Regions from separate parts of the Serratia sp. NFX21 genome, predicted to be linked through region 1. Evidence: riboswitches for the same ligand, from Rfam matches in the RefSeq annotation. Region 1 holds a riboswitch; each other region holds the start of a gene.
The links. A riboswitch is a leader RNA that binds a small molecule or an ion and turns the genes downstream of it on or off. The one in region 1 is predicted to bind thiamine pyrophosphate.
Positions count from the first base shown of each region.

Region 2: it holds a riboswitch for thiamine pyrophosphate, as region 1 does, so the genes downstream of both, thiM (hydroxyethylthiazole kinase) here and tenA (thiaminase II) in region 1, are expected to answer to the same signal.
Region 3: it holds a riboswitch for thiamine pyrophosphate, as region 1 does, so the genes downstream of both, thiC (phosphomethylpyrimidine synthase ThiC) here and tenA (thiaminase II) in region 1, are expected to answer to the same signal.
Region 4: it holds a riboswitch for thiamine pyrophosphate, as region 1 does, so the genes downstream of both, thiB (thiamine ABC transporter substrate binding subunit) here and tenA (thiaminase II) in region 1, are expected to answer to the same signal.

Region 1 covers NZ_CP183196.1:3,809,749-3,815,617, forward strand. The annotation lists gene ACNT1W_RS17895 (inositol monophosphatase family protein) at 1-566, shown strand, start outside; gene gap (type I glyceraldehyde-3-phosphate dehydrogenase) at 615-1,625, opposite strand; gene ACNT1W_RS17905 (GlxA family transcriptional regulator) at 1,705-2,679, opposite strand; gene ACNT1W_RS17910 (LLM class flavin-dependent oxidoreductase) at 2,757-3,779, opposite strand; TPP riboswitch at 3,950-4,052, shown strand; gene tenA (thiaminase II) at 4,115-4,795, shown strand; gene ACNT1W_RS17920 (ABC transporter ATP-binding protein) at 4,792-5,547, shown strand; gene ACNT1W_RS17925 (ABC transporter permease) at 5,544-5,869, shown strand, end outside.
Region 2 covers NZ_CP183196.1:4,341,755-4,347,623, forward strand. The annotation lists gene gutQ (arabinose-5-phosphate isomerase GutQ) at 1-227, shown strand, start outside; gene ACNT1W_RS20305 (inhibitor of vertebrate lysozyme family protein) at 288-746, opposite strand; gene thiD (bifunctional hydroxymethylpyrimidine kinase/phosphomethylpyrimidine kinase) at 833-1,633, opposite strand; gene thiM (hydroxyethylthiazole kinase) at 1,630-2,424, opposite strand; TPP riboswitch at 2,461-2,552, opposite strand; gene ACNT1W_RS20320 (GNAT family N-acetyltransferase) at 2,620-3,045, shown strand; gene ACNT1W_RS20325 (MFS transporter) at 3,087-4,352, opposite strand; gene ACNT1W_RS20330 (sugar phosphate isomerase/epimerase family protein) at 4,460-5,437, opposite strand; gene ACNT1W_RS20335 (GntR family transcriptional regulator) at 5,447-5,869, opposite strand, start outside.
Region 3 covers NZ_CP183196.1:784,411-790,279, reverse strand. The annotation lists gene hemE (uroporphyrinogen decarboxylase) at 1-735, opposite strand, end outside; gene nudC (NAD(+) diphosphatase) at 776-1,543, opposite strand; gene ACNT1W_RS03665 (Rsd/AlgQ family anti-sigma factor) at 1,643-2,146, shown strand; TPP riboswitch at 2,186-2,310, shown strand; gene thiC (phosphomethylpyrimidine synthase ThiC) at 2,426-4,369, shown strand; gene thiE (thiamine phosphate synthase) at 4,362-5,000, shown strand; gene ACNT1W_RS03650 (HesA/MoeB/ThiF family protein) at 5,005-5,754, shown strand; gene thiS (sulfur carrier protein ThiS) at 5,751-5,869, shown strand, end outside.
Region 4 covers NZ_CP183196.1:1,199,073-1,204,941, reverse strand. The annotation lists gene ACNT1W_RS05610 (sugar efflux transporter) at 1-385, opposite strand, end outside; gene sgrT (glucose uptake inhibitor SgrT) at 542-715, opposite strand; gene sgrR (HTH-type transcriptional regulator SgrR) at 806-2,467, shown strand; TPP riboswitch at 2,505-2,610, shown strand; gene thiB (thiamine ABC transporter substrate binding subunit) at 2,669-3,655, shown strand; gene thiP (thiamine/thiamine pyrophosphate ABC transporter permease ThiP) at 3,631-5,238, shown strand; gene thiQ (thiamine ABC transporter ATP-binding protein ThiQ) at 5,225-5,869, shown strand, end outside.

The DNA.
Region 1 (5,869 bases):
GCCTGCAGCCGGGTGACTCTGGCTACACCTGGGTGGTAGATCCGATCGACGGCACCAGCCCTTTTGTTAACGGTATGCCGAACTGGTGTGTATCGATTGCGGTTATTCATCAGGGTGAACCGGTGATCGGGGTGATCGTCGCCCCTTGTCAGCAAGAGTGCTTTGTTGCGGCACGCGGTGCAGGTGCCACGCTTAATGGCAAACCGCTGCGGGTGGATCCCCAGCGCACCATGCAAAACCACGTCACCGGTTTTGGTGCCAACAGCTATGTAACGCCCGAGCGCGTTGGCGAAATAGCCGCCGCGATCACCGCCGTGGGCGGCAATTTCTTCCGTAACGGTTCCGGTGCCATGATGCTGGCCTGGGTTGCCGCAGGAAGACTGGTGGGTTATTACGAGCCTTATATGCACGCCTGGGATTGTCTGGCGGGTTACTGCCTGGTTAATGAAGCCGGTGGCTGGACCCATCCGTTTAATACCGACGGGGAACATCTGCTGCGCGGCGGGCCGGTGCTAGCGGTCGCGCCAGGGGCCAAACAAGATTTAATGCAGATCGCGCAACTGTAATTTGACCAGGTTCACTACAGGGGCGCAGCATGCAGCGCCCCTACTCTTTTACAAACCGCGTTTTTCCATCAGAACCGCCAGATCCACCAGCCGGTTAGAGAAGCCCCACTCGTTGTCGTACCAAGCGAGGATCTTGACCAAATTACCGCCAATCACCAGCGTGGAAAGCCCATCAATCACCGACGAACGTGGGTCGCCTCTATAATCACTGGACACCAAAGGCTCATCGCTGTAGCCAAGGATATCCTTGAGAGGGCCGGATTCGGCAGCCTGGCGGAAAGCCGCGTTGATCTCTTCGGCCGTCACTTCACGTTTCAGCGTGACCGTTAAGTCCACGATAGACACTACCGGTACCGGCACCCGCAGCGAGTAACCGGTCAGGCGACCGTCCAGCTCCGGGATCACCTTGCCGAGCGCTTTGGCGGCACCGCTGGAATAAGGCACAATCGACTCCGCTGCGGCACGGGCACCGCGCAGGTCTTTTTCCGGTTGGTCATGCAGCGCCTGGCTATTGGTGTAGGCATGGGTGGTATTCATCAAACCGTATTCAATACCAAATGCCTGATGCAATACCTGGGCGGCAGGGGCCAGGCCATTAGTGGTACAACTGCCGTTGCTGACCACAAAATGTTTGGCCGGATCGTATTGCTGATGGTTAACGCCCAGCACCAGCGTAATATCATCGTCCTTGCCCGGTGCCGAGATAATGACTCGCTTGGCACCGCCTTGGGTGATGTGCACTTCAGCCTTGGCTTTGTCGGTGAAGAAGCCCGTCGCCTCAATCACTACCTCAACACCCACGCTGCTCCATGGGATGGCAGCCGGATCTCTTTCGGAGAAAACATGAATCGGTCGACCATCGAGCAGCAACTGGTTCTCACCGGCTTCGACGCTGGCTGCCAGAGTGCCTGAAAGCGAATCGTATTTCAGCAGGTGCGCCAGGGTTTTGCTGTCGGTCAAATCATTGATTGCCACAACCTGAAAGTCGCTGCGACCTAACGCTGCGCGCAACACGTTCCTGCCGATCCTGCCGAATCCATTAATGCCTACTTTGACCATGATCTACTCCTTCATTATTGGCTCTGTCACCAATCTAAACCGGAGATATCAGTGTCGTAAATGACGTTTGCAGATCAATTTAGGCCAACATGCGGGAATGAAAACGCTCGCGATATTCGGTAGGTGAGAGTTGCAAATGCCGCTCAAAAACGCGCCGCAGATTGAGGCCATTGCCAAACCCGCAACTGATGGCGATTTGCTCAATACCTTCCGCACTCTGCTCCAGGCGTTGCCGGGCCAGATATAAACGCCCTTCTTCAACAAATTTGGCGGGGGAAATACCGGTTTCACGCGTGAACACCCGGGTAAAGTTACGCGGACTCATGGCAACCCGTTCCGCCAACTGCTCAACGGAAAGGTCTGCGGCCAGATTCTCCAGGATCCACGACTGAAGATCGCGGATTGGGCCAGGGGTTTTAGCCTGATTTAAAGGATAACGGCTGAACTGCGCCTGACCACCAGGCCGACGCAGGAACATCACCAGATCTTGCGCCACTTCGCGTGCCTGAACAAAACCGTAATCGTCTTCCACCAGAGCCAAGGTGAGATCGAAGCCGGAACTGACCCCGCCCGAAGTCCAGACGGAACCATCCTGCACGTACAACGGCCCATTTTCGACCTGCACTTTTGGAAAACGAGTCTGCAAGGTTTCCAGCAATCGCCAATGGGTGGTGGCACGGCGTCCATCCAGCAAACCGGCTTCGGCCAGCAGCAACGCCCCACCGCAAACCGACGCAATACGCCGCGCCTGGGGTGCGGCACGCCGTAGCCAGTCGACAACATAGGCACTCTCCTCCTCGGTCGCGCCTTTTCCGGTCACTATGATGGTGTCGCGTTCCTGCTCTGGGTCGAGATCTGAAAGACGATGATCGGCCAACAGATTCAAGCCGGACGACCCATGCACCACCCGGTGAGATTGGGTGGTGACGATCGCCATCCGGTAGAGCGGAGCGTCGTTGGGCCTCAAGCGGTTGGCTTGCATCAGGATGTCGGCGATGCCTGCCGACTCGAATAACATGCCCCCTTCGGGGACGATAATCAGAAAAGTATGCATGTCCTTAAAATACAAAATGAGCAAAATAAGTCAAGCCCGCCACCGGAGAGGCTGGCGGGCTTTCGGTACGCGACTTATCAGCGCCAGTCCAGCGCCGGTGCAATATGCTTCAGGATCGACTCAATCACATGGGCGTTATACTCAACGCCCAACTGGTTTGGCACCGTCAGCAACAAGGTATCCGCTTCGGCAATGGCTTCGTCCTGCGCCAGCTGTTTGATCAGCAGCTCCGGCTCGGCGGCATAGCTGCGGCCGAATATCGCCCGGGTCTGATCGCCGATATAGCCCACCTGATCGCCTTCCTGCCCGCTATTGCCGAAGTAACTGCGGTCCTGCTGGTTCATCAGCGCAAAAATGCTGCGGCTGACCGACACCCGCGGCTCTCGTTTATGTCCTGCCAGCTTCCAGGCCTCGCGGTAAGCGCGGATCTGTTTGGCCTGCTGCACGTGGAACGGCTCGCCGGTTTCGTCGTTTTTCAGCGTCGAGCTTTGCAGGTTCATCCCCAGCTTCGCGGCCCAAACTGCCGTAGCGTCTGAGCTGGCACCCCACCAAATACGATCCCGCAGGCCGGCGGAGAAAGGTTCAACGCGCAGCAGGCCAGGAGGATTAGGGAACATCGGCTGCGGGCTGGGTTCGGCAAAGCCTTCACCGCGCAGCGCGTCCAGCAGCACTTCGGTGTGGCGGCGGGCCATATCGGCTTCGGTCTCGCCGTCCGCAGGCGTGTAACCAAAGTAACGCCAGCCATCAATCACCTGCTCGGGAGAACCGCGGCTGATGCCAAGCTGCAAGCGTCCGCCTGAAATCAGGTCGGCGGCTCCGGCGTCTTCAACCATATACAGCGGGTTTTCATAGCGCATGTCGATCACGCCGGTACCAATCTCAATACGCTGGGTTTTGGCACCGATGGCAGCCAACAGCGGGAATGGCGAGCCAAGCTGGCGTGCAAAGTGATGCACGCGGAAATAGGCCCCATCCGCCCCCAGCTCTTCTGCCGCGACGGCCAGGTCGATCGATTGCAGCAACGCATCGCCGGCCGAACGGGTGCCCGACTGTGACGAAGGCGTCCAGTGGCCAAAAGAGAGAAATCCAATTTTCTTCATGGGTGGTGTCCTTAGGTTCAATTATGACCGGATTACAGTGACAAATATGCCCCCTGTCAGGCCAGAAAAATTGTCTTCGACCGCACTAAACGAACCGTTTTTGGCAGAGAAAATCCTCCAGGTTTCCCCCCGCCCAAACATTGTAATCAAAAAGTAAATATCGTATAACAGGCTCCTCCGAGGGGTGTCCTGTAATGGGCTGAGATGGCGCAAGCCGAACCCTTTGAACCTGATCTGGGTCATGCCAGCGAAGGGACGGGTCGGCAATAACGCTATCAGTCATTGCCTGTTCATACCTCAGCGCGCCCGGATCTCCACTCACTTTTGGAGGTCCCATGTTTACTCCCCAATTCGACGACGGTCTCTACGGCCAACTGCGCCTGCGCGCCGGTAGCCACTGGCAGGACTATGTCGCTCACCCCTTTATTCAGCAACTGGCCGCCGGTACGCTACCCGAACCTGCTTTCCGCCGCTATCTGACCCAGGACTATCTGTTCCTGATCCACTTTGCCCGCGCTTACGCCTTGCTGGTCAGCAAACTGCGCACCCTGCCGGAGATGCGCACGGCCACCGCCTCGCTCAATGCGATTGTCGCCGAGCTGCCTTTGCATCTGGCCTATTGCGCCGACTGGGGCCTCAGCGAGCCGCAGATTGCCGCCGAGCCAGAAGCCGCAGAAACCCTCAATTACACCCGTTATGTACTCGATATCGGCCACTCCGGGGACGCTCTCGACCTGCTGGCGGCGCTGTTGCCCTGCGTCGCCGGCTATGCCGAGATTGGCCTGCGGCTGCTGGGCGACCCTGCCACGGTGATGGAGGGCAACCCTTATGCCTCGTGGATCCGCAACTATGGCGATCCGGGCTATCTGGCCGGGGTGCAGGCCGCTATCGATCTGCTGGAAAACGTCGGCCGCCAGCGCGGTGCAGAAAGCCGCCTGGGCGAACTGTCAGAGATTTTCACCACCGCCACCCGGCTGGAATCTGCCTTCTGGCAAATGGGGCTGAATGCCCAATGAGTATAGGCAACGCGCAACACCATGGCGTTCGGCCGGGTATTCAGGTACGGGATTTAACCCTGCGCTTTGGTCAGCAGGTGATTTTCGAGCGACTGAGCTTCGATATCGCAGGTGGCAGTTTTGTCGCCCTGCTCGGTGCCAGCGGCGCGGGGAAAACCAGCCTGTTGAAGATTATTGCCGGGCTGGAAAAACCCACCTCCGGTTCGGTGACCGGCAGTGACGGCCTGCCGATTGCCGGGCGCATCGCTTATATGGGGCAAAAGGATTTGCTCTATCCGTGGCTGACCATTGACCAGAACATCAGCCTCGGCGCGCGGCTGCGCGGTGAAAAGGTCGATCGGCCCTGGGCCGAGCACCTGCGGGAACGCGTGGGGCTGAGTGGTTATGGCAATGCCTTGCCTGCTGCGCTGTCCGGTGGCATGCGTCAGCGCGCCGCCATCGCCCGTACCCTGTATGAACGCCAGCCGATTGTGCTGATGGATGAGCCTTTCTCGGCGCTGGACACCATTACCCGCGCCATGATCCAGCAACTGGCCGCCGAACTGCTGGCGCAGCACACCGTATTGCTAATTACCCACGACCCAATGGAAGCCTGCCGTCTCAGCCATCACCTGCTGGTATTGTCCCGCTATCCCGCCGGTATTGACGATAGCCATGTTATCGAAGGTTTGCCGCCGCGCGCACCGGACGATCCTCAACTGCTAAAAAGCCAGAGCGAGCTGTTGTTGCAACTGGTGAGGGCCGCCGGATGAAACCACAGATTGAAAGCCGTCTGTCGCGGATGCGCCGCAGCCTGACGGTGTTTGCCGGCCTGCTATTGCTGTGGGGTCTGGTCACTCTGGGTGATATTGCGGCTTTTCTGCTGCCTTCACCCTCTTCAGTCGCGCAGGCGCTGTGGAACAACCGGGCTTACCTCGGTTACCACACGCTGATCACCGCCGCCGAGATCGCCTGCGGCCTGCTGGCCGGGGTGTTGCTCGGTGCCGTACTGGCGCTGTGCATGATTTATTCCCCGCGGCTGCAACGCTGGCTAATGCCGCTGGTGCTAACCAGTCAGGCTATCCCGGTGTTTGC
Region 2 (5,869 bases), 530 kb from region 1:
CCGACGGCGACCTGCGTCGCTGGTTGGTGAAAGGCAATAGCCTGCAGGATGCGTTAAGCCCGGCGATCACCCGCCCCGGCTACCGTTTACCGGAACAATGGCGCGCCGGAGAAGCACTGGAAGCGTTGCACGAACAACACATCAGCGCTGCGCCGGTGGTCAATCTTGAGGGGGTGTTGGTGGGTGCCATCAACCTGCACGACCTGCATCAGGCCGGTATCGGCTGACCCATTAACTAATGCTGCCCGTTTGTCCCCTCTCCTTTGGGAGAGGGGCTTCTAATCCGCTTATTTCCAGTCCGGATTATTCTCGAACTGTTGCTTCAACAGCGCCTTCATATCGTCGTTCGGTTTACCCAACCACTGATATTTAGCGTATTTCTTCGGATGATCAATCGCTTCCGGCTTATTCGCCACCTCGACGCGTACCGCCCAGGCCTGCGACTTGTCTTCTTTAAACGCCACCATCATAAAGTTGTTGGCGCAGTCGTGGGGTTTACAGATATTACCCACCAGATAGTTTTGCCCCTTCCAGCTCAGGCTTTGCGCCGGGGTCGAAGTCCCCACCCCTTTGCGTGCCCAACCAGGCAAGCGGGCCTGCCCCTTCACCATATTCTGCCAACTGCTCTGATAGCCAGGCTGCTGGATCACATCAGAAGTCGTGACGATCTGCTGGGCAAAGCCCCCCACGCTGAAGCTGAGCAACGCGCCGAAGATGGCGCCGCGAAGTGCGTTTTGTCCTGTCATGGCCTTCTCCCTTGATAAAATTTAATCGCACCCGGCCAATACCGGGCCTGGATCTAGTCAGACCACAAGGGTAGCAAAAAGTTGGCTCACCACCAGGCGTGAAAATGATGCACCGGCCCGATACCGTGCCCCACTTCCAGCGTATCGGCCTGCTGCAAGGCTTTTTGCAGATAATCCTTGGCGGCAGCCACCGTGCCTGCCCAGTCGTCGTGACGCGGACGCAGGGCGGCCAATGCGGCAGACAGCGTGCAGCCGGTGCCATGCGTATGGCGGGTCGCTACGCGCGGTGCAGTAAAGCGTTGCTCCAGTCCCGCACTGAACAGCCAGTCCGGGCTTTCACTTTCGCTAAGATGGCCGCCCTTCATCAATACCGCCTGGCAACCCATCGCCAACAGTGCTCGCCCCTGCTCACGCATCTGGCGTTCATTTTCCGCCGGGGCGCATTCCAGCAGAGCCGCCGCTTCCGGCAGGTTCGGCGTGATGATCGACACCAGCGGCAACAGCTCGCAGCGAATCGATTCCACCGCCTCCGGCGCCAGCAGAGGATCGCCGCTTTTCGCCAGCATCACCGTATCCAGTACCACAAACGACGGCTGATAGTGACGTAAACGCTCCGCGACCGCCTGCACAATATCGGCGTTGGCCAACATGCCAATTTTGGTGCTGTCGATACGCAGGTCGCTGAACACGGAATCAAGCTGGGCAGCGACAAAAGCCGGTTCGATGTTATACACCGACTGCACGCCGCGGGTATTTTGCGCCACCAGCGCGGTGATTACCGAGGCACCGTAGGCCCCCAGCGCGGAGAAGGCTTTCAGGTCGGCCTGGATGCCGGCCCCCCCGCTCGGATCGGTGCCGGCGATGGTCAACGCGTTAATCCGTTTCATTGCAGATCCTCCGGACGCAGTTGGTACAGAGCGTCGAGGAATGCCGGGGTAAAACTGCCCGGCCCGGCGGCGCGGCGCGTGGCCATCTCACCGCAAAGTGACATCACCCGGCAGGCAGTCGCCACGTTGTCCAACCGATCGCCCGGCAGGCTGCAAAATGCCGCCACCACGGCCGAAAGTGCGCAACCGGTACCCACCACTCGCGTCATCAGCACGTCGCCCCCGGCGACCGCCCAGTCACACTGGCCGTCGGTGATGTAATCCACCACGCCGGTCACCGCCACCACGGCCCCACTGTTTCGTGCCAATTCGCGCGCCGCCGGTAACGCCGCCAGTGAATCGTCAGCGCTGTCGACGCCGCGCCCACTCGCCTGCAGGCCACTCAGCGCCATGATTTCAGAAGCATTGCCGCGGATTGCCGCCGGCTTTTCGCCCAGTAAACGTTGGGCAAAGGCGGTGCGATACGCCAGCCCACCGACGGCGACCGGATCCAGCGTCCAGGGTGTGCCTGCCGCATTGGCAACTTCTATCGCCGCCAGCATGGATTCGGCGCGTGATGCATTGAGAGTGCCGATATTGACCAGCAAGGCATCCGCCAGCCGGCTGAACTGTGCCGCTTCGGTCGGCTCAACCACCATCGCCGGGGAAGCACCGAGCGCCAGCAACACGTTAGCCGTCAGCTCCTGCACCACTTCGTTGGTCAGGCAGTGAATCAATGGGGATTGGCGTTTAAATTGGGTTAAACAGGCCGCGGCGCGGGCGCCGGGTAAAACATCAGGTCGAGCGAGCATATTCCTCCCAACCGGCGTTCAAGAAGGCGGGTACCGGTTGGGGCACCGAGACTTCCCTACGCTGGCATAATCCAGATCAGGTAATACGGGTAAAATCTCAGCCCCTAGAGGCACCCCGAGTCAGACGGCCATTATTGGGGTTGCCGTCGGTGAGGTCAATCGCGCTATAGTGACAAAAAATAAAAAGGAGCCGCCATGCGAATAAGAAAATACCAAGAGGCCGATCGTCCCTTCCTGCGCACCCTGTATCTGGCATCGCGCAAGGCGGCGTTTCCCTGGCGTGATACCGAAGATTACCGACTGGAAGATTTCGATCGCTCAACGCTGGGTGAGGACATTTGGGTGGCGGAAGAAAAGGGCAAGCGGCTGGGGTTCGTCTCGATTTATCGTCAGGATAACTTTATTCACAATCTGTATGTCGACCCTCAGCTACCGCCTCTTGGCGTCGGTAGCGCCCTGCTGCAGGCGGCGGAGCAAACCTTCACTGCCACCGGCTCGCTGAAATGCCTGGTGAAGAATGAGAAGGCGCTGGCCTTTTACCACAAACACGGTTGGCGGACGATCGCTACCGGCAATGACGGCGCGGAAGACTATTACCTGATGCACTCGCCGACAAAGTAAAGGGGCGCCGTGCTGTGGCGCCCCCTTTCATGAACCCCTGGTCAGACGGCAGAAACCGCCGGGGTCAATTTGCCGCGTGCGCGGATATTTCTAACCAGTAGCCCCGACACGATGATCCCGGCACAGGCAAACATGCCCATCAGGCCAAAGACAATCTTGTAGCCGGTTAACCCTGGGAAGGCATCGAGAATGTGGCCGTACAGGCTGAAGCAAAACATCGCCGGGGCATAGCCGATAAAACTACCCAACGCCATCGCCGCACCGGTATGTTCCTCATCAATCCCCGCCTCACCGATCGGGGCGAAGAACACCGCGCGTTGGGTAAAGACCACCGCCCCAAATCCCAGCGTACAGGCCATGCCCAAATACACCGGCATTTGCTCATGTGGCAACAGAATCAATAATGCCAGCGCAATGGCGCTGATAATAAAGGTGTAGAATAAATACTTGCTCGGGGATTTTAATACTTTATCCGCGATCAAACCGCCAATCGGCCCACCCACCATCTTTAGGCAATACTGATTAATAATCCCATAGGCACCCACCAGCGCAATCGGCAATGCATAGACATGGCTCAGGAAAGGAATAAAGAACGTCAGCCCGCAATAGACGGCATATACACAGAAAACGCTGAAGGCAATCAGCCAAACCGTTTTATTTTTTAATACGCTGCTCATCCCCGGTTTTTTATCGGCCGGCGCTTCGCTCTTAGAGGCTGTTTTTTCCTCCGGGCTTTCTTTCATTACCAACAGAATAATAATCCCTACGATAATCGCGATCGCCGAATAAAACAGTATCCCAACCTTGAAGCCAAGATAACCGCTGCCAAACGCGGTAAACAGTGCTAACGCAGAAAACGCCACAACGGTATCCACCACGCCGCGTCCGGTTTCGAAAAAGCCGAACAGCCGCCCCTGTTGAGTGCTGTTCCCCAGCATACTCACCGATTTGAGCAGCACCGGCCAGTTCAGCATGTCACAGGTGACCCCAAACAACGCCCAGACAAACAGAATGCCCCAGTAGCCCGGCATGCTGGACAGATAAATACCGAGCAAGCCGGTGGCGATCAGTGAAAACGACATGGTAAAGCGGCGCGGCAGACGGTCGGAGAAATAAATCGACAAGAAGAAGCCAATGGTGGTCACAATCGAGTTGACCGACATGGCGTTACCAATTTCCCCGTTACTCAGGTGAAAGTATTCTTGCATCGGCACATAAAACGCATCCTTAAGGGAGGGTAATTTATATATTGTCCCGCCACATAAGACCAACAAGCTAAATAGTGCCCATCTTTTTTTAGTCAGCATAATCCCCTCACAGCCATTAGATAATAAGCGGTGTTGTTACCTCAGTGACGGGACGAGTGTTTCTCCACATCATTGAGAATGTGTTATTTATAAATTTATTTATTATATTATGCCGGGGTTAGCAGCTCCCGGGCTTGCTTTATCAAACTGTCAGTAATGGTGCGAACATGGTGAATTTGATTTAATGCATCCTGAACCTCTTTTTTAAGCCGTTCCTCCAGCCCATGTTCCGGTAACGCGGTTTCACTCATCTCCCGCCATGGAATATGCGGGTTATCACCCTCTCCGTTAAAACGAAATGGCGGCGCGTAATAATCCACCTCTTCTTCCAGCCCATAAGCAGTAACCTGCGGCCGCTCTTCGCCCAGGCAAATTAGCCCCAGCAACAATTCCCGGAAGGGCAAATCCCCCTGCCCGGAAATACAGGCCCGGTGCCCCATTCCCTGATCTTCACGCACGATCAGTGCGTCCTTGATATGTACCTGGGTAATATCTTCAGCCATTACCGCCAATGCCGTCAGCGGCTCTTCATTGGCGTTGATCATGTTGGCGAAATCAAATAACAGGGAAAGCTGCGGGAAATCTGCCGCCCGAACCAGGCTAACCAGTTCATGACTTTTAAGATCCTCGTGCTGCTCCAAAGTAAAGCTCAGACCGCTGTGCTGATAACGCTGCTTGATGTACTGAATATCTTCGGCAATGCGCGCCAACACTTGCTGCAATACCCCCTGATAGCGCGGATAGAAGCGCACCGAACTGGCACCGGATTTAAGGGCAATGTTCACCGCCTGATCGATGGTCTGCGAGTCGGAAGCGCTGGTTTCGATATGGATATCCAACCCATAGCGCTGTGCCTGCTCACCAAAGTTGCGAAGGCGGGCATCATCGGCGTAGCAAAGCGCCTGACTTTCCCCATCCAATACATGCACTTTCACGCCGCGCAGTTGCTGCTGATGAGCAATGGTCAGCAGATCCTCAGGCAGGATTTTCTCCATGCGCATATTGAGATGAAAGGCGTAGGCATGCAGATAAAGCGGCAAATTCTGCGCCCGCAGAAGAACTTTCTCCGCCGTTAAGCGATCCATGGTGTTCACCTATAAGTTAATGAAAAAATCCACCGACTCGAAACGCCAGTATTCGATATCCACCTGCACGATACGGCGCTGGGCATCGGCACGATGCTTCTCTACCAGTATCGACGGCGTGCTGGCGTTGCCGCCCATCACCTTGCAGGCATCACCGGACAATCGGGTCGGTTTAAAAGCCAAATGATGGGTGCGAGTCGCGGTTCCGTAGGCGTTTTCCCATACATCGGCAAACGAGTTCTCACCCAGGCGTTCGATGAAGTCGGGTGCCACCAGCGGACTGATAAAGGTTTCGTGATAAAACACGATGTGATTGTCCAGCGCTCCCCAGCCACAGATTTTGTAGATCGCTGCCCCTTCACTAAGCTGCAGTAAATCGCAAATGGCCGCCGGTGCCGTCAAAACCCGCTCCTTGGTCATATAACCCCAAGA
Region 3 (5,869 bases), 2.2 Mb from region 1:
GACCGGCACACGGCGGCCGTCGTTTTCACGCAGCAGGCCGTCAACAATCTTGTGCATGTAATGCAGTGAGAACTCGCGGTAGTCACGACCGGTCAGCACGCCGCCCCAGGTATCGAACACCATCACCGACTGCGCGCCGGCTTTAATCTGGGCGTTAAGATACAGAATGACGCTGTCTGCCAGCTTATCCAACAGCAGGTGCAACGTCGCCGGCTCGGCGTACATCATTTTTTTCAGTTTGGTGAAGGCCTTGCTGCTACCGCCTTCCACCATATAGGTCGCCAGCGTCCACGGACTGCCTGAGAAACCGATCAGCGGCACTTCGCCCTTCAGCTCGCGACGGATGGTACGCACTGCGTTCATCACATAACCCAGCTCCACTTCCGGGTCGAACGCCGGTAGCTTGTCGACATCGGCACGACTGGTGATAGGCGAGGAGAAACGCGGACCTTCACCGGTTTCGAAATACAGGCCCAGCCCCATGGCATCGGGAATGGTGAGGATATCGGAGAACAGGATCGCCGCGTCCAGTGGGAAACGGCGCAGCGGCTGCAGCGTGACTTCACAAGCCAGCTCCGCGTTCTTGCATAGCGACATGAAATCCCCGGCCTGGGCGCGGGTGGCCTTGTACTCCGGCAAATAACGACCGGCCTGACGCATCATCCATACAGGGGTCACATCCACCGGCTGACGCAGCAGTGCGCGCAGGTAGCGATCGTTCTTCAACTCATTCATTTATGGGGCTCCCTTATTCATCTGCCGGTATTGTAGCGATTTATTGCTCACGGCATAAGGCTACGGTGTCCTCTATCAGGCGACGCGCTACCGTGCCGGGCGGCGGTAATAGCGGCAACCGATCGTAGCGGTACCAACCGGCGTTAAGCAGCTCTTTCGGATCGTGGCGGATCTCGCCGCGGTGGTAATCGGCCATAAAGGCCATCATCAACGAGTGCGGGAACGGCCAGGGTTGTGAGGTGACATAACGCAGGTTTTTGATTTCAATATTACTTTCTTCCATCACCTCGCGTGCGGCCGCCTGCTCCAGCGTTTCGCCAACCTCGACAAAGCCGGCCAGTACGGTATGAATACCGCCGCGATGGCGCACATGTTGTGCCAGCAGGATCTCATCGTCACGCCGAATGGCAACGATCACGCAGGGGGCGATCTGCGGGTAGTAGCGCTCCCGGCAGTGACCGCACAGGCAGGCACTTTCGGTGCGGCTGAGATGCATTTCATGGCCGCAGTAACCGCAGTAGCGATGGGAACGGTAAAACTCGGCCAGTTGTACGCCCCGTCCGGCAAGCTGGAACAGCCCGCGATCCAGTTCTAACAGTTGGCGTACCGATCCCATCTCCTGCGGCATTGCGTGGCGCACCAGCCAGACCGGCAATCCTTCCCATTCGCCAATAACACGAGCCATTCTTCCCAGCAGGGAAAATGACGCGGCCAAACCGCACGGCAATTCACCGTTCGGTAACCAAAGTTTGCTTTCATGGCTGACGATCCACCAGCCATTTTCATTACCCGTTAATGCAAGTTCCATATCGTTGTTGCACAACCTCAGCTTCACTGGCACTCTACAAATCGGCCTTGTTACATTTTAATAACTTACTGTTACGTTTTATTACTTACGGAGTCAAACATGCTCAACCGTTTGGAAAGCCTGACTCAGCGCGTTGGTGGTAGTAATGAATTAGTAGATCAATGGCTTCAGGCACGCAAGCAGTTGCTGGTCGCCTATTGTGCCCTGGTGGGCATTAAACCTAACAAAGAAAAGCATACGCCGCTGAATGAAAAAGCGCTGGAGAACTTTTGCCATAATCTGGTGGATTATCTCTCCGCCGGCCATTTTCATATCTATGACAGAATAATCAAGCAAGTGGAAGGCGCATCCAGTCCGAAAATGTCTCTGGCGGTCAACATCTATCCCAAGCTGTGGGCCAATACCGAGCAGATCATGGCTTTCCACGATCGCTATACCGAAGTGGATATCGATCAGGACCTGTGTCTGGAATTACATCAGGCGTTATCCGATATCGGTGAAACGCTGGCGGCTCGTTTTACCCTTGAAGACAGGCTGATCCAACTGGCGGCTGAAACCTGGCAGCAGGCTGAGCCGGACAAAACGCTGGATCCAGCCGGCTAAAATTTTGTAGTCTTTTTTATTATCCCTCCTATACTGGAGGGCATCTTGTCGGAGTGCCTAGCGCCTGATTTGTTCATCAAATTGGCCAGGCTGAGACCGTTAATTCGGGATCCGCGGAACCTGATCGGGTTAATACCCGCGAAGGGAACAAGAGTAATCTATCGCCACAGGCAGGTGACCCCGATTTGGGATAATCCTGCTTTGCCGGCCAGCATCATTACTCCCTCCGAGCTCCAGACAAGCAACTTTCCCAACCCAACACACTGGTAGGAACTTGCTATGTCTAACGTTAACAAACCCCGCGCTCGTAAAGAGCAACGCGAAGAAGCCCAGCAGTTTATCAACACCCTGCAAGGCGTTTCCTTCCCCAACTCACGCCGGATCTATCTGCAGGGCTCACGTAGTGACCTGCAGGTGCCAATGCGTGAAATTCAGCTCAGCCCGACGCTGATCGGTGGCGATAAGGACAACCCGAAGTACGAGCCAAACGAAGCGATTCCGGTGTACGACACTGCCGGCCCTTACGGTGATCCCCAATCAGAACTCAACGTGCATAGCGGCCTGGCGAAGCTACGCGCCGGTTGGATCGCTGAACGCGGTGATACCGAAGCGCTCAAGGGCGTCAGTTCAGGTTTCACCCAGCAGCGCCTGGCCGATGAAGGCCTGGATCACCTGCGCTTTGAACATCTGCCGTTGCCGCGCAAGGCACAACCGGGCAAACGCGTGACCCAGTTGCACTACGCGCGTGCCGGCACCGTCACCCCGGAAATGGAATTTATCGCCATTCGCGAAAACATGGGGCGCGAGCGCATCCGTGGCGAGGTATTACGCCACCAGCATCCTGGCCAAAGTTGGGGGGCCAACCTGCCGGAGAATATCACGCCGGAATTCGTTCGCCAGGAAGTCGCCGCAGGGCGCGCCATCATCCCCGCCAATATCAACCACCCGGAATCCGAACCGATGATCATCGGCCGTAACTTCCTGGTGAAGGTTAACGCCAACATCGGCAACTCGGCGGTGACCTCCTCGATCGAGGAAGAGGTCGAGAAACTGGTGTGGTCCACCCGCTGGGGCGCGGATACCGTGATGGATCTGTCTACCGGCCGCTATATCCACGAAACCCGCGAATGGATCCTGCGTAACAGCCCGGTGCCAATTGGCACGGTGCCTATCTATCAGGCGCTGGAAAAGGTGAACGGCGTGGCGGAAAACCTCACCTGGGAAATGTTCCGCGATACGCTGCTGGAGCAGGCGGAGCAAGGGGTTGACTACTTCACCATTCACGCCGGCGTGCTGCTGCGCTACGTGCCGATGACCGCCAAACGCCTGACCGGCATCGTTTCCCGCGGCGGTTCGATCATGGCCAAATGGTGCCTGTCACATCATCAGGAAAACTTCCTGTACCAGCACTTCCGCGAAATCTGTGAGATTTGCGCCGCCTATGACGTTTCTCTTTCCCTCGGCGACGGCCTGCGGCCGGGCTCAATTCAGGACGCCAACGACGAGGCACAGTTCGCCGAACTGCACACTTTGGGTGAGTTGACCAAAATTGCCTGGGAATATGATGTGCAGGTGATGATCGAAGGCCCTGGCCACGTGCCGATGCAGATGATCCGCCGCAACATGACCGAGGAGCTGGAGCACTGCCACGAAGCACCATTCTATACTCTTGGCCCACTGACCACCGATATCGCTCCGGGTTATGACCACTTTACCTCCGGCATCGGGGCCGCGATGATCGGCTGGTTCGGCTGCGCCATGCTGTGTTACGTCACGCCAAAGGAGCATCTCGGGCTGCCGAACAAAGAGGACGTCAAGCAGGGGCTGATCACCTACAAAATTGCCGCTCACGCCGCCGACCTGGCAAAAGGCCACCCCGGTGCGCAAATCCGCGATAACGCCATGTCCAAGGCGCGCTTCGAATTCCGCTGGGAAGATCAGTTCAATCTGGCGCTTGATCCAGCCACTGCTCGCGCTTATCACGACGAAACCCTGCCGCAGGAGTCCGGCAAAATCGCCCACTTCTGCTCTATGTGCGGGCCAAAATTCTGCTCGATGAAAATTTCGCAGGAAGTTCGCGACTATGCCGCCGCGCAAGAAGCGGCCAAACCGATAGCAGTGCAGCTAACCGGCATGGAAAAGATGTCGGCCGAGTTCCGCTCACGCGGCAGCGAGCTGTACCACAGCGCCGGTAACCTGCAAGAGGAATTGAGCAATGACTGATATCACCACGCCCTTCCCCGCCACGCCTCACAAGTTGGGGTTATACCCGGTAGTCGACAGCGTTGAATGGATTGCCCGTTTGCTGGACGCAGGCGTCACTACCCTTCAACTGCGGATTAAGGATCTGCCGGATGAACAGGTCGAGGACGACATTGCCGCCGCTATTGCCCTCGGCAAGCGCTACGACGCCCGATTGTTTATCAACGACTACTGGCAACTGGCGATTAAGCACGGTGCCTATGGCGTACATCTCGGCCAGGAGGATTTGGACACTACCGATCTGGCCGCCATTCACCGCGCCGGGCTACGTTTGGGGGTTTCCACTCATGACGATAGTGAACTGGCCCGCGCCATTGCGGTAAAACCTTCCTATATCGCACTGGGGCATATTTTTCCGACGCAAACCAAAGACATGCCTTCTGCCCCACAGGGTCTGGTGGAGCTGAAACGCCATATCGCCGGGCTGAGTGACTACCCAACGGTGGCGATCGGCGGGATCAGTATCGATCGCGTGGCGGCAGTGCTGGATTGTGGCGTCGGTAGCGTCGCCGTGGTCAGCGCCATTACCCAGGCCCCGGACTGGCGCGCAGCGACTGCACAACTGCTGCAACTGATCGAAGGCAAGGAGTGATGCCATGCTGAACGATCAAGAATTCCTGCGCTACAGCCGCCAGTTGCTGCTGGAAGACATCGGCCCCGCAGGCCAAGAGAAACTAAAACAGTCGACGGTACTGATCGTCGGGTTGGGGGGGTTAGGCTCCCCCGCCTCGCTTTATCTGGCCGCCGCCGGTGTCGGCACCCTGCTGCTGGCCGATGACGATAGGCTGCACGTCACCAATTTGCAGCGTCAGATCCTCTATCGCAGCAGCGACGTTTCCCAAAGCAAAGCCGCCCTGGCAAAGCACCAGCTACAGGCGCTGAACCCGATGGTCGAATCCATTGCGCTGGAACAGCGTCTGCAGGGGGAAGTGTTACAGCGCGCCGTACAACGCGCCGATTTAATTTTGGACTGTAGCGATAACATGGAAACCCGCCATGCGGTGAACGCCGCCTGCATCCAGGCCGGTAAACCGCTGATCAGCGGCAGTGCGGTGGGTTTCAGCGGTCAGCTGCTGGTGATAGAACCTCCCTATGCCCACGGCTGCTATGCCTGCCTGTATCCGGAACAAACTGAACCCCAACGCAACTGCCGTACCGCTGGCGTACTCGGCCCGGTGGTCGGCGTCATTGGCACCCTGCAAGCGCTGGAAGCGATAAAAATGCTGGCGGGCCTGCCTTCCGCCATCAGCGGCAAACTGCGGCTGTTCGACGGTAAACAACAAAGCTGGAGCACCTTGCAACTCAGTCAGGCCAGCACCTGTCCGGCGTGCGGAGGGACAGCATGAAAATTCGGCTTAATGACCAGCCGCTGGAACTGGCACAACCGCTGAGCGTCAGCGCCCTGCTCGAGCAACTGGAACGCCACCAGCCGGGCACGGCACTGGCTATCAACCAAATCAT
Region 4 (5,869 bases), 2.6 Mb from region 1:
GTGCCAGCGCAAAAATCTGCGGCATCGCGGTATTGGCAATCGCCGACAGCAATACCCCGGCGGTGATCAGCGTCAGGTAGTCACGGTTAAAGGCAAACAGCAGGCAGTTACCGACCGCCATCAGGCAGCACAGCAAAATCAACTTGCGACGATCGCCGCGCGTATCCGAACGCTTGGCCAACAGGAAACTTACCGCGATGCCGACAATAGCGTTGACGGTATAGAACAGGCCAACCCACAGCGGCCGCACCTTAACCTCGGTGGTCAGGAACAGGCTCAGCGTCGGCGCCAAAAGCGCGCCGGCAATGCCGGAAAGAAAGGCAATCAGCAGGAATGCGGCAAAGACGGGATTAAAGCGGCGTGGCAGCCAGCGCTGACGTTTCATCTCTTCGTTCCTGACCCTAAAGCGGAAGACAGAACCTTAGGCTACGGTGGCAAAATTGCAAGAATATCCCCGCGACCGAGAATAAAAAAACCAGTGGGTATGATCCCACTGGCTGGTGAACAACACCATTACTCAGAAACTTTTTCTACCCGAGCCTCACAGATGCTCACGGTATTGCTTATCCGTCATCGAGTGGATGTCCCACTGGGTCAGATGGGCCAGCATCTCCAGCCGCGCCTGTTCAGGCACCAGCCCCAACCAATCGGCCCGCTGGCGACGCACCGCGCTGAAATAGCGCTGATAGAACTGTTTTGACAAGAAAACCTTCATCCGTCGCCCTCCCCCTTTCATTGAAGAAAATTATCGGCGTAATATAGGGAAAGATAAATTGATGGGTTGATGCCGGAGCGTTCCTCTTTTATGTCCACCTCCAGATTGCAACAGCAGTTCATTCGCCTGTGGCAGCGCTGCCACGGCGAGCCGACCGAAACCACCCTGCAGGAGCTGGCCGAAGTGCTCAGCTGTTCGCGCCGCCACGTGCGTTCGCTACTGGGTGCCATGCAGCACCAGGGCTGGTTAACCTGGCAGGCCGAGTCCGGGCGCGGCAAGCGTTCACGGCTCACCTTTCACTACACCGGTCTGGCACTGCAGCAACAGCGGGCGGAGGAATTGCTGGAGCAAGACCGTATCGATCAACTGGTGCAACTGGTCGGCGATAAAAACGTGGTGCGCCAGATGTTGCTGTCCCAACTGGGACGCAGCTTTCGTCAGGGGAAACACATCCTGCGGGTGCTCTACTATCGCCAGTTGTACAACCTGCTGCCCGGCTCGGCGCTGCGGCGCTCGGAAACCCATCTGGCACGGCAGATTTTCAGCGGTCTGACGCGGATAAACGAGGAAAACGGGGAACTGGAGTCTGATCTTTCGCATCACTGGCAAGCTTTGACCCCGCTGCATTGGCGTTTTTATCTCCGCCCGGCGATTCATTTTCACCATGGCCGCGAGCTGGAAATGGAGGATGTCATCAGCTCGCTTACCCGTTTGATGCCACAGCCACTGTTTTCACATCTCGAACGCGTGACCTCACCGACGCCTTATGTGATCGACGTGCATTTGCACAGTCCCGATTACTGGCTGCCGTGGCTGCTGGGCAGCGTGCCCGCGATGATCCTGCCGCGCGAATGGCAAAGCCTGCCGGACTTCTCGCGCCACCCGGTGGGCACCGGGCCATATAGCGTGGTACGCAACCACCGCAGCCAGATGAAAATCCATGCCTTTGACGATTACTTTGGCTACCGCGCGCTGATCGATGAGGTGAATATCTGGGTGCTGCCGGAAGTGACCGAAGAACTGGTACATTCCGGCGTCCAGTTGCAGGCGGACGACACCGGCAAAAACGAACTGGAAAGCCGGCTGGAAGAAGGCTGTTATTTCCTGCTGTTCGATCAGCGTTCGCCACTGGCGGCCGATCCGGCCATTCGCAGTTGGCTGTGCGAGTTGATCAACCCCATTTCGCTGCTGAGCAATGCCGGCCCGGTCTATCAACGCTATTGGTCGCCGGCCTACGGCCTTCTGCCGCGCTGGCATCACAACCGCGCACTGGCACAATTGCCCAAACCGGACGGGTTGACCGAACTGACGTTGACTTACTACAGCGAGCACTCGGAGTTCCACGCCATTCAGTTGGCGATCGAACCCCTGCTGGCGCAGCAGGGTATCAAGCTGAAGATCCAGGCCGTGGATTACGACACCTGGCATAAAGGCGAAGCCATCAGCGATTTGTGGCTCGGCAGCGCCAACTTCTATCTGCCGCTGGAGTTCTCGCTGTTCGCCACCCTGTATGAACTGCCGCTGATGCAGCACTGCATGAACGAAGATCTCGCTGAGGATGCCGCGTTGTGGCGCGCCAATAGCCTGCCGCTGGCCGATTTTTGCCAGCGCCTGGTCAGCAATCATCAGTTACACCCGCTGTTCCACCACTGGTTGCAATTGCACGGCCAGCGCAGCATGCGCGGCGTACGGATGAATACCCTGGGCTGGTTTGATTTTAAATCCGCCTGGTTTGCGCCGCCGGAAGCATAAGCGCCTTTCACCGACGCCCGTTAGTCTTTACAATGACGCCGTCTCAACGGGGTGCAAAATGCGGCGTGCCGCTTTTGCTGAGAACAAACCCGTCGAACCTGATCCGGTCAATACCGGCGGAGGGATTTGAGCCCAGCGAACCGGCAGCCGCCGCTCGCCCCCTCAGATACCCTTGCCCCCCTAAATTTTCAGGAGTGCAAAGTGGTCAAAAAAAGCCTGCCCTTGTTACTGTTGTTGTGCGCCGCACCGGTGTTCGCCAAACCGGTACTGACGGTCTACACCTATGACTCTTTCGCTGCCGACTGGGGCCCTGGCCCGGCGGTCAAAAAAGCCTTTGAAGCCCAGTGCGACTGTGAGCTGAAGTTTGTCGCGCTGGAAGACGGCGTTTCGCTGCTTAACCGTCTGCGCATGGAAGGAAAAAACAGTGCCGCCGACGTGGTGTTGGGGCTGGACAACAATTTGCTGCAGGCCGCGCAACAAACCGGTTTATTTGCGCCGAGCAACGTCGACAGCACCAAACTGAGCGTGCCCGGCGGCTGGCAGGATAAAACCTTCGTGCCTTATGACTACGGCTACTTTGCCTTCGTTTACAACAAAGAAAAACTGAAGAACCCGCCCAAAAGCCTGCAAGAGTTGGTCGACAGTGACCAGAACTGGAAGGTGATTTACGAAGATCCGCGTACCAGCACGCCGGGCCTCGGCCTGCTGTTGTGGATGCAGAAAGTCTATGGCGACAAGGCTCCCGAAGCCTGGCAAAAGCTGGCAAAGAAAACCGTTACCGTGACCAAGGGCTGGAGTGAGGCTTACGGCCTGTTCCTGAAAGGCGAAGGCGACCTGGTACTCAGCTACACCACCTCTCCGGCCTACCATCTGATTGAAGAAAAGAAAGACAGTTACGCCGCCGCTAACTTCAGCGAAGGCCACTACCTGCAGGTCGAGGTGGCAGGCAAACTCAAGGCCGGCAAACAGCCGGAGTTGGCAGAGCGGTTTATGCAATTTATGGTGACCCCGGCGTTCCAGAACAGCATTCCCACCGGCAACTGGATGTATCCGGTGATCAAAACCCAGCTGCCGGCCGGGTTTGAGCAAATGACCGTACCGCAGACCGCGTTGCAATACAGCGCTGAAGAAGTGGCCAAACAACGCGGCAACTGGATCCGGGCATGGCAAACCGCCGTCAGCCACTGATCCCACGCTGGCTATGGCCGGGGCTGCTGGCTTCCGGTCTGATCCTGACCATCGCCGTACTGGCGATGGGTTCGCTGTGGCGACACGCGCCCGAAAGCGACTGGCAGGGTCTGTGGCAGGACAGCTACCTGTGGCACGTGGTGCGTTTCACCTTCTGGCAGGCGTTGCTGTCGGCACTGATCTCGGTGCTGCCCGCTATCCTGCTGGCGCGAGCGCTGTTCCGTCGCCGTTTCCCTGGCCGCCAATTGCTGCTACGGCTGTGCGCCATGACGCTGGTGCTGCCGGTACTGGTGGCGGTATTCGGCCTGCTCAGTGTTTATGGCCGACAAGGCTGGCTGGCCGCAATATGCGGTTGGCTCGGCATTAACTACAGTTTCTCCCCCTATGGCCTGCAGGGCATTCTGTTGGCCCATATGTTCTTCAACCTGCCGCTGGCGACCCGCCTGCTGCTACAGGCGCTGGAAAACATTCCGGTCGAACAGCGTCAACTGGCTGCGCAGCTTGGCATGAGCGGTCGGCAGCAGTTCCGCTTTGTCGAGTGGCCGGCACTACGCCGCCAGATCCTGCCGAGCGGTGCGCTGATCTTTATGCTGTGCTTTGCCAGTTTCGCCACCGTATTGTCACTGGGCGGCGGGCCGCAGGCCACCACCATCGAATTGGCTATCTACCAGGCGCTCAGCTACGACTACGATCTCAGCCGTGCCGCGCTATTGGCACTGATCCAACTGGCCTGTTGCCTGGGGCTGGTGGTGCTCAGCCAGCGGTTAAGCCAGGCATTGCCGGTCGGCAACACTCACGCCCACATCTGGCGTAATCCGGAAGACAGCCTGTGGCGCCGCACCAGCGATTTTTTGCTGATCGCTGCCGCCCTGCTGCTGCTGTTACCCCCGCTGCTGGCGGTGATTGCCGACGGTGCCAACCAAAGCCTGGTCAGCGTACTGCAACAGCCTGTGCTGTGGCAGGCGTTATTCACCTCGTTGCGCATTGCTCTCGGTGCCGGCGTACTGTGCGTGCTACTGACCATGATGCTGCTGTGGAGCAGTCGTGAGCTGAAGCTGCAACAGCGGCTGCGCTGGGGCCAACGACTTGAGCTAAGTGGCATGGTGATCCTGGCAATGCCTGGCATCGTGCTGGCGACCGGTTTCTTCCTGCTGTTGAGTGACACCGTCGGGCTGCCGCAGTCGCCGTATGCGCTGGTGATCCTCACCAATGCACTGATGGCGGTGCCCTACGCGCTGAAAGTGCTGGAAAACCCGATGCGCGACCTGGCCGAACGCTACAACCCACTGTGCCTGTCTCTGGATATCCACGGCTGGCAGCGACTGCGGCTTATCGAACTGAAAGCATTGCGCCGCCCACTGGCCCAGGCGCTGGCCTTCGCCTGCGTACTGTCGATTGGCGATTTCGGCGTCGTCGCCCTGTTCGGCAACGAGCACTTCCGCACTCTGCCTTACTACCTGTATCAACAGATCGGTGCCTATCGCAGCAATGATGGCGCGGTCACCGCCCTGTTGTTGCTGCTGTTGTGCTTCCTGCTGTTTACCCTGATTGAACGCTTACCGGGCCGCCATGATAGAGCTTGAAAAACTGACCTACCTGTATGAACACCTGCCGATGCGCTTTGACCTGCACATTGCGCCTGGCGAACGTGTTGCGGTGCTTGGCCCCAGCGGCGCGGGCAAAAGCACGCTACTCAGCCTGATTGCCGGGTTCCTGCCGGCTGCCAACGGCAGGTTGCGGCTCGACGGCAGCGATCACACCGCCACGCCACCGGCCAAACGCCCGGTCTCAATGCTGTTTCAGGAAAACAACCTGTTTGCTCACCTGAGGGTAGAGCAGAATATCGGGCTGGGTCTGGATCCGGGGTTACGGCTCAACGATCGGCAAAAACAGCAGTTGGCGCAAATTGCCCGCCAGGTGGGACTGGAAGAACATCTGTCGCGTCTGCCGTCCCAGCTTTCTGGTGGCCAGCGCCAGCGTGCCGCTTTGGCGCGCTGTCTGATCCGCCAGCGGCCGATCCTGCTGCTCGACGAACCTTTTTCGGCGCTCGATCCGGCATTACGCAATGAGATGCTGCAACTGCTGCAAGAGGTGTGCGACCAACGTAACCTGACGCTGCTGATGGTATCGCACAATCTGGATGACGCCGCGCGTATCGCCCCGCGTACCCTGCTGGTGGTCGATGGCCGTATTTTTTACGACGGCCCAACGCAG